Regions from separate parts of the Paenibacillus sabinae T27 genome, predicted to be linked through region 1. Evidence: riboswitches for the same ligand, from Rfam matches in the RefSeq annotation. Region 1 holds a riboswitch; the other holds the start of a gene.
What was found. A riboswitch is a leader RNA that binds a small molecule or an ion and turns the genes downstream of it on or off. The one in region 1 is predicted to bind cyclic di-AMP.

Region 1 (4,871 bases):
TGTAAAAACCGTCTCGGATGCAAAAGAAGATTTTGCCGGAAAAGTGACGGAACGAACTCCCCTTGGCAGAATGGGCCATCCCAATGAGCTGGCGGGTGCCGCGGTATTTCTTGCATCCGATGCAGCTTCTTATATTACAGGCGAGACCATTTTTGTAGATGGAGGCTGGACGGCTCTCGGCTTGTAAGTACTTAAAAATAAAAATACGGAGGTTAAAAAATGACACAACGAGCAGTTTCACAAGGATGGATTCTGGATATCGCACTTTCACAAGGGGGATTTGACGCCCTGCATCCCGAAGCGAAGGCAACGTTAGAAGAATGCGGCCACAATCACAGAGACTTTGACAGAGTATTTGAATTGGTTAAAAGCGGCGTCATGATCCCGAAAGCATGGTCGACCGTTGCGGCCCAGGCAGAAGAACGCGCAAAGCACTATGAAAGCGAGGGTTTCCCGGCAACCGCCAAAGATTTGTATCAGCGTGCTGCGGTGATGTGGGGCAGAGCGCAATATTCATTTTTTAACGATGATCCCAGAAAAGCCGTATTTCGCGAGCGCTGTAATGAGTCCGTCGCAGCGATTTCGCGCCTGAGCAATCAAACGATCCAGAGGGTTGAGCTGGATTTTGAAGGCAAAAAAATATTCGGTCTGCTGTTTCTCCCTGAAGGAAACGTATCGAACGCTCCTGCTGTCATTCTTGGTCCGGGCATGGACATGATCAAAGAGGATTATATCCAGATTGCCCAACGCTACTATACGTCCCGGGGCATGATTGCTCTGTCGATTGAAGGGCCTGGTCAGGGAGAATCCGGATCATCCGGACTCAAAGTCACCTTAACCAACTACCAGCGCGCCATCAGCCGGTATATTGACTTTCTTGAGGAGCTACCACAGGTTGACAAGAATCGGATAGGTCTGTTTGGAGTCAGTATGGGCGCGATCTGGGGATTACGGGGAGCTGCCCACGACAACCGTCTGAAATCATTAGCCACATTCATGGCAGGCCCCGGTGAACTGGAGAAGTCTTTCAGCAAAGCTCAACCGAGCTTCAAGGCCAATATGATGTATATGTCCGGATATACCGATGAAGAGAAGTTTGATAAGGAAATGGCGGCGAATTACAGCATTTGGCATCTGGTTCCGAACATCACTTGCCCGGTACTGATCGGCAACGGTGAATTTGATGAGCTTATCCCGGTTGAAGATGCGATTGCGCTATACGAGCTCATCAAGGCTCCCAAGGAGCTGCGGATCTATGAGAATGAATTCCATCCCCTTGGCGGTGTTGCAGCGGAGATCTTCCGTTACGGCTCGGAATGGACGCAGCGGGCGCTGAATGGCGATTTCGCTCAAAGACCCGATAAACGCTATTATGTGCATACGGATGGACGTGTCATCGAAGGATCGGCAAATCCGGCATGGTGGCTTGGCGCCCAACCTCCCGAGATCCTTGCGCGGAAACAATCGCCAGAGTCGTAAGCCGGGGCATTCCGGTTGCAGATTCAATATTTCAATGATAAGGAGTGGTAAATATGACGTTCAATCCGGCAGATTATGAAAAGGTGCAGGAAGCTTCACGGGAGATCTTCCATAAGTTTTGCAAATCTTTTTTGGAAAAAGACATGAATCAATTTATTGAGCTGTTTGATGACAATGCGCTGTTCGAGTTTCCTTACGCTCCTAAAGGCTTTACTCAAAAACTTGAAGGCAAGGCTGCCATTTATGAGTATGTTAAAGACTTCCCTCAAAGGTTTGATATCACACGGTTCAGTGAACCAACCTTTCACTTCGCGATGAACCCCAATATCATGATAGTCGAATTCGAAATTGAGGAAGCGCAAGTCCTGACCACCGGCAAGCCTTATCTTCAGAAATATATCTCGGTGATCGAAACGAGAGACAATAAAATCGTACACTACAAAGATTATTGGAATCCGGTAGTAGCGCTTGTAGCGCTTTTGGATGCAGAAACATTGCAGAAAGTATTAAACGAGCAGTAAGGAGTTGAAATGGTGGAGGTGGGGATTAGAGTTGATCGATTATGATTCTATCCCCACTGATAGACATTTTTCTTACGAAGAGACGTCGGCCTGCGGGAAGCAGGAAAGCGCCGGCGCGGAGATTCAGGATTAGCAGCCTGTTCCAATCTTCGCGCCGCAGAGCAGATACAGAGGTGAGTCGTTCCGACGGAGTTGCGGCTATGTACCCAACCGGCTGCCGGGTGCTCCGGAGAATAACAGCCTTGAATGTAAAATTTTCCTTTCGGCATACATCCACCGTATTACTTCTGATATGTCAATGATCTTATATTCGGATTTTTGTTTCTGAAAGTTAATTTTTATATTCTTAATTTCATTTATTCGGTGAAGAACTCCTTCTATGGAAACACTTCCCTTTACTCACCTCAAATGAAGGATGGGATACTGCGATTACCGGCGGGATTCTTGATAAGGAGAAACGGACGATTTTCGACTCTGCGCTCAGCTAAAGACGGTAGAGCAAGGGAGCAGCAACGATTATGTGGTGTGCGGTTAGTCCTGATCTGGAAGGCTTAAGCGGCGTGAAGCCTATGCGGCCGACCTGGAAGCAGCCCGGTGCCTCCGGGAGTTAAGGGATTATATTACTTATTTTACCTATTTTCGGAATAAACATGGATTGTCTCGGCTGCTGCCAACACCGCAAGCATCCTAAGGTTTTATGGTGTTTGCGGCGTTGACTTTGGCCGAATGGGACAGCTTGCGAGAAACGGAGCAAAAATGAGAAAATCATCGGCCGCTTAAGAGAGAAGCCAAAGAATCCGCTTTTATTCATGAAGAGGAGGCATTCTTTGGCTCCTTTTGCCATCTGGAACGTTTTACATTAGACTGCCACAGGCGTAAGATTCAAATCAACAACTGAATATATTGTAACTGTTCTCAAATGGCTGAATTCCGACAATGGGAACGGGGGAACCAATGGTGAATGCGGCTTTCGATCTGATGCTGCCGCTCACTTGGGGTGAATCCTTGCTGCGTGCTGTAAAGCCGCTCTGGCAAGGTAGGGCAATCTCGCTGCCCGAATCCGTCAGCTAACCCCGTAAGCCTCGTAGAGAGAGGATGAGCGCCATGATCAATTAACCGACCACGGAGAGCCCTGCCGCTTCTGTGGTCTTTTTGCTGGGCATTTAGGAAGGGAAGGCGATCTGTATGAGGAATGAAAAATCTTATAACAACGAAAGTTAGAGTGCTTAGGCACTATCTGAACTGCTTGAAAGGGGGGGATTGCTATCGTTACTGTATTTATTGTGTGCTTCTGGGTAGGGTTACTGCTTCTCCTCAGCGGCGGATTTCATGGGCATGGCCTGGCGGGTCATCTGCATGTAGGAGGCAGCGATGCTGGAGGTCCGGGCTTTGTACCCATACTCCCGCTGATGGTGTTTGTCACGGTTTGGGGCGGAACTGGTTATGTGCTAACCCGGTTCAGCGGAATGAAAATACTTGCAGTGGTGCTGATCTGCACCGTGGTTGCCTTGCTGCTGGGCTGTCTGATGTATGCGGTGCTGGACCGGGTGATGACTCGGTATGACAACAGCATGAATGAAATGGATTATGATCCAACAGGGCAACTAGGGTACATCAGTATTTCTGCAGTGGATGGAGCGGTTGGGGAGATGAAATATGTACTGCACGGAACGATGCGCTCCATTGGAGTGCGGGCAGAAACCGGCCAGCAGCTCGCCAAGGGCGACAGGGTGATTATTTTGAAGGTGAAAAAAGGAATGGCGTCAGTAACCCTCTTCGAGAGGGAAATCGAACAATTATAAATAACGGGGAGTGTCGAACCGAATGGTTATTCTTTATTTGATCGCGGCAATTGTTGTTGTTATCCTGCTGGCTTTGTACACTATCGTGAACTCTTATAAAAAGGTTCCACCCAATCAGGCGATGATTGTGTACGGCCTCGGCGGAAAAAGAGTGGTGCAGGGCGGCGGGACGTTCGTCATCCCCGGCTTCCAAAACAATAAGACCATCTCCATGATGCTGATGAGCTTTGATGTCATTCCGGCGCAGGCGATGTTCTCCCGGCAAGGCATCAAGCTCAACTTGGAGGCGGTGGCCCAGATTAAGATCAAAAGTGATCCTACCGCTATTCTGACTGCCAGCGAGCAGTTTATCGACCGGCCGGAAGAAGACCGCGAGACGATTATCCTGCATTCGGTGGAAGGCCATTTGCGCGGCTTAATCGGGCAGTTGTCGGTGGAATCCATACTAAAGACACCCGACGAAATCAACAGCAAGATGCGGGAGACCTGCTCGGAAGACCTCGACAAGATGGGGCTTGAGGTGGTTAGCTTCACCATTAAGAAAATTACCGACGACAAAGGGTATATCGACAATATGGGGGTTCCGGAGATTGAGCGCATCCGCCGCGATGCCAGCATTGCCAAGGCGGAAGCGGAACGCGACATTCTGATCAAGCAGGCCGAGGCGGAGAAAGAATCCTCCATTGCCAAAGCCAATGCGCATCAGGCAACCATTGAAGCGGAAACCGCCGCTCGCGCCAAGGAATCCTTGTTCGAGAAGGAACTGAACATTAAGCAGGCGGACTTTAAGCTGGAGACGGAAGTGAAGAAAGCGCAAGCGGATCTTGCGTACGAATTGCAGCAGAACAAAATTAAGCAGTCGCTGGTTACCGAACAGGTCAAGATCACGCAGATGGAAGCGGAAGCCAACCGGACCGTCCGGGAAATCGAAGTTGAGCTGAGACAGAAGGAGCTGGAGGCAACGGTGATCAAGCCTGCCCAAGCGGAGAACCAGGCTACGATTATGAGAGCGGAAGCAGCCAAGCAGCGGCAAATTCTTGAGGCTGAAGCAGAGGCAGCCACGACGACC
Region 2 (4,871 bases), 2.6 Mb from region 1:
TATTAACTGAGGGAGAACTGCATGAGCAAGTGGGCAGGCTGGAAGGCTGGAAGCTGGACAGCGGGGCCATCGTACGCAAATACATGTTCAACGATTTTATGAAGGGCATTGCATTCGTGGACGAGGTGGCTGCCATCTCGGAGGCGTTCGACCATCATCCGCATATCACAATCGATTATAAAACGGTCATTCTGCGGCTTACGACAAACGAGGAGGGCGGCATTACCGCGCTTGACGTGCGTGAAGCCCATGAGTTTAATGAGGCGTTTGAGAAGACCCGTTAAATAGACGACAAGAGAAGAATGTTATGAAAAATACGCCCCTGTGCCGGGAAGCATGAAGCCTTCCGCGCAGCGGCGTATTGTTGTTTCGGCGCTTATTTTTTTTCGGACAGCCACATGGCGACGTGGGCAATCTCCTCGGGGGCCAGCTTATCCTTGAAGGATGGCATTTGTCCCCGTCCTTTGGTCACGATGCTGTAAATCTGCTCGGCCGTTTTCTCGCCGCCTACCTTTTGCAGATTCGGTCCGACTCCGCCCTGAAGCTGATCGCCGTGGCAGGTGATGCAGTTCGCTTTTACGGTCGCTTCGGCTTTGGCGGGATCGGCTGTAACGCTTGGAATGGCCTCATTGTTCTGCTCGGCGACCTGCTCTTTTCCGGGCAGTGTGAACATCAGGATAACCGCAAAGGCGCAGGCAGCGAAAAATAATCCGCTCATGATCCACTTTTGCATCCCCAATCGTCCTCCCCTGTGTAAGCTGCTTCTCTAATTATAACGGATGATAAAGCGTTATCATAGGGTTTGTGTCAAAAAATTGAACGATGGGCGGCGGGGCTTAGCTTTCAAGGAAGGACTTATCATAGACCATACAGTAAAAAGGTTTTTCACCGCTTGGCGTCCGGCGTTCATAAGTGTCGGTGATCGTAAAGCCGCTTTTGCGGTAGGCCCGGATGGCTCTTTGATTCCAGGTCAGAACTTCAAGATCGATTTCCCGGCTGGGATAGCGCTTCAGCGCCTCCTTTACAATCGCTCCGACAAACAAATGCCCGAGCCCTTGCCCGCACAAATCGGGACGCATGCCGATGCCAAGACGCACCGTGCCTTCCATCGGAAAGAGCTGGGCGAAGCCGCAGAGTTCATTCTCTTCGTTCAAGACCGAGACATACTGCTCCCTCCGAATCCGCGGGTCCCCGAACTCAATGCCGAGCGCCTCCATTTGATCCCAGGACAGCCAGCCGTAAATATTGTAGGGCGCCTTGTAATGCCAACCGCAGATGTCTCTGGCATGCGCAGATGTCATGGGCCCGACATGGAAGATGACGTTGGAGCTAATCATTGATTCAGCGACCTCCTCTCCCCGGTAAGGGAAACCTATATATTAAATTATATACAAAAAAAGGCGATTTCGACGCAAAAACTTTGCAGTCCGGAAAGAGAGCATGGGAGCGCAGGTGATTTCAGGAAGTTATGGCCGAGGGGAAATGGTGTGTTTGACGAATCCAGGAGGGGGTATTATACAAGTAACAGCTTTAATGGTTCTTATAAAAAACAAAAACCCCTTCCCGGGGCTAAAGCCCGAAAGGGGTTCTACGGTCAATCTTACTGTACATCATCATTATCTACGGAATCAACGGCTGCGGTTTGATAGGCACTGGAGGCCATAACCCGTTTGGCGCCAACAAAACGATTGACATAATAGCTGTCGTTCAGGGAGGTAATGGTAACGCCCTTCGAAGACGAAGCATGGGCGAATTTACCGGAGCCGACGTAAATGCCGACATGGGAGACACCTTTACCGGTGGTGTTAAAGAATACAAGATCGCCTGCTCTCAGTTCGCTGCGGGATACCGCATCTCCCATTCTGAATTGGGAGCCCGACTGGTGCGGCAGATCAATGCCAATCTTATTGAATACATACATGGTAAATCCGGAGCAATCGAACCCGCTTGTGCTCGTGCCGCCGGATACATACTTGGTTCCAATGGCGCCGTCAATCACTTTATCCATTTTGGAATCTGCAAAGGCGCTGCCTGCTCCGAGTGTGAGAACGATGGAAAAGCTGATGAATGCTGCTGCCAACTTCTTCTTCAAAAGATTAAACTCCTTCCAAATGCCTGCGAGGTTAGCTTAAGGATTCGGTAGAAGGTCCCCTATGACCCCTCAATGAATAGGAGGTCAATTCACCCAAAGATGGTTCCCCCGCTTCCCTAATGGTTAGGGAACTCGGCACATACGATATAGTGTTCGGATTATGTCCTGTAAATCATGACAAATTTATCGTCAAAACGTTAATATTCATTACAAAAATGTTACTATAAACTCATTGCGCTTATTGTAACAAACCTTTTATTGGATGGCAATCACTTTTAACATAGCAAAATTCGATTTTGTAGCGCTTACATTTATGAATTCGCTTAAATAACCCGGATAAAAACCGCGTTTTTATGCTAAAAAAAATTTTCAGCGCCGATTTTTGCAAAATCTGTTTCAAGCCGCCGAATGAAGTGTAGCTTAACTATATACAGAAAAAAGGGAAAAACCCGGAACGGATGATCTGGATCATATTCCGGGCAGGATGAATCAATCGTAAGCCACCGCCTGGTAGGCTTTGGTGTTCATGACACGTTTGGCGCCGACATAGCGGTTGGCCCAGTAGGATTGGCTGAGCGAGCTGATGGTTACGCCGCGCGAAGAAGAGGAGTTCGCGAATTTGCCGTTGCCGACATAAATGCCGACATGGGAAACGCCGCTGCCGACCGTATTGAAGAATACCAGATCTCCAGAGCGTAGCTTGCTGCGCGATACGGAGGTTCCTACTTTGAATTGCGCTTTGGATGTACGAGGAAGGTTAAGTCCTAATTTGGTGAATACGTATTTGGTAAATCCGGAGCAATCGAAACCGGCTGTGCTCATTCCACCGGTTTTATATGAGGTTCCCAATGTTTTTGCTATAACTGTGTCCATTTTCGAATCTGCGAAAGCGCTTCCCGACCCTAGAGTGAAAGCCATCACAAGGCCCAGCGCTGCGGCTGCGAGTTTTTTCTTGATATGTTGACCTTTCAAAGCTTATGTTCTCCTTCCAATGCCTGCGTGGTTAGCTTAAGGATTCGGTTTGAAGGTTCCCTATGACCTCTCTAGTTACAAGATCAATTCACCCAAAAAAATGGTTCCCCCGCTCCCCGGTGCCCGGGAATTTGGCCTAGTTATGCACCAGAACAATCGACTTGATTTATCATCATACGACAAAATAACAAAATAGTTTTAAATAATTACAAACTTGTTACCTTGGCACATGGCTCATTGTAGCAGAGGATTCAGGGTTTGGCAAATTTATTTCAGAGGACGAAATGTTGGAAAATATCAAAATAAAAAAGAGTTCAGATTCCTGTCACGGAATTTGAACTCTTTTTGCTTGCTTCGGTATATTAAGTTTAGGAAGCCTTCGTTCTGCCGCGCCATAGATGATACTGCGCCGCAAGCCCCCACAAATCGAATAAAGTGGAAGGGAGAGGCGCAAGCTGCCTGATGAGGAAAGCGGGCAGTCCGGGACACAGGAGCCCCGTCACCGCGCATATAAGGAAGATCGACAGTCCCGCAAGTCCGAACAGAATCCGCAGTGCCGCGGCAGGAAGAAAGCATTGCAGGGCGGTCAGCAGAGAAGCGAATAGTCCGGCACCAGTGGTATAACCGAACTGCATATACAGCAGAATCTGGCGAATGATAAACGCGTAGAGCAGCCATCCGAGAATAAACGGCAGCAGCTTCAGGAGCAGCCCCGGCTCCCAGTAGGAGGACAGGATGAGTCTGCGCCCCTCGGGGAGAAGCCAGTATAGGGGAAGCAGGGACAAGGCCCATTCAGCGGCGCTGAAGAGCAGGACGGGCAGCCCGTATTTTTTCATACCGGGAAAAAAGAACAGCCCGCGCTCGCCCCTGCTCTCCTGATGCAGCTCATGCAGGAGTCCGGCTCGTATGAACGGCGTCGCCAGCAGGCGCACGCCCGCCAGAACAAGCAGCGTCCACAGCCAGCGTCGTACGTCGGGCTCGGAAGACAGGCTGAATTGGGCGTCGATATAATACAGCAGCCTGCCTATCGCGCTGCCGCCGGCATTCTCGGAAGGATACCGCAGAAGCGCGGGAACGACGGCGGACCTTACGAAGCGGTACAGAAAATAGCCCCAGAGCAGCCGGTAGATAAACAGCAGAATCAGAATATACAGCTGTTCCTTGACGCTGCCCCAGCCGCGGGTTATATAAGATCTCATTTCATTTCACCTCACCAGACGAAAATTCCGAGCACAGTTTCGATTGCGTTTGTCAGGCTTAGCGTCCAGCGGGATACGGCGGCGGCGGGGAGAGCCGCTTTTCTGAAGTTGTTGATATGCTTGTTCTCCAGCAGGACTTCGTGACCCGGGTCCACCTCGGCCGAAACGAGGGGAGCCGCGGAGGAGAGCCGGAACGAGGCTTTTCCTCCCTCGCCGTCCCAGATCTTGTGCAGCGTGCTGCCGTTAGCAAAGGTGAATTTTATGCTCACGCCGGTATACAGGCTGCCTTTATTGGCGACGGTCGTCAGCGACTCGTAGCCGCCTTTTTTGCTTTTGCTGACGGTGATGTCTTCCACGGTGAAATCGGGTGCGCCGCCGCCATATACGTAACGGTCGAAGTAATCCTGCCACGATTTTTTAGTCACCTTCTCCACGATTTTTTGGAAATCGGCGGTGCCTGGATGATGGAAACGATATTTTCGGGCATAAGAGGACATAATCGTATCCATTGCCTTGGCGCCGACCTGCTGTTCGATATCTTTGAGCACCAGCTTGCCCCGGATATAGACGTTCTGGGTGTAGACGTTCGCATTGCCGTATTTCCAGGT

Region 2: it holds a riboswitch for cyclic di-AMP, as region 1 does, so the genes downstream of both, PSAB_RS00495 (C40 family peptidase) here and PSAB_RS26635 (NfeD family membrane protein) in region 1, are expected to answer to the same signal.

The regions. Positions count from the first base shown of each region.
Region 1 is NZ_CP004078.1:2,735,225-2,740,095, forward strand. Features, by position in the region: gene PSAB_RS12615 (SDR family NAD(P)-dependent oxidoreductase) at 1-187, shown strand, start outside; gene PSAB_RS12620 (alpha/beta hydrolase) at 220-1,479, shown strand; gene PSAB_RS12625 (nuclear transport factor 2 family protein) at 1,533-2,000, shown strand; cyclic di-AMP (ydaO/yuaA leader) riboswitch at 2,912-3,097, shown strand; gene PSAB_RS26635 (NfeD family membrane protein) at 3,266-3,802, shown strand; gene PSAB_RS12635 (flotillin family protein) at 3,825-4,871, shown strand, end outside.
Region 2 is NZ_CP004078.1:98,984-103,854, forward strand. Features, by position in the region: gene PSAB_RS00475 (4a-hydroxytetrahydrobiopterin dehydratase) at 1-284, shown strand, start outside; gene PSAB_RS00480 (c-type cytochrome) at 377-733, opposite strand; gene PSAB_RS00485 (GNAT family N-acetyltransferase) at 837-1,337, opposite strand; gene PSAB_RS00490 (C40 family peptidase) at 1,601-2,092, opposite strand; cyclic di-AMP (ydaO/yuaA leader) riboswitch at 2,098-2,240, opposite strand; gene PSAB_RS00495 (C40 family peptidase) at 2,582-3,049, opposite strand; cyclic di-AMP (ydaO/yuaA leader) riboswitch at 3,070-3,211, opposite strand; gene PSAB_RS00500 (hypothetical protein) at 3,433-4,263, opposite strand; gene PSAB_RS00505 (M1 family metallopeptidase) at 4,275-4,871, opposite strand, start outside.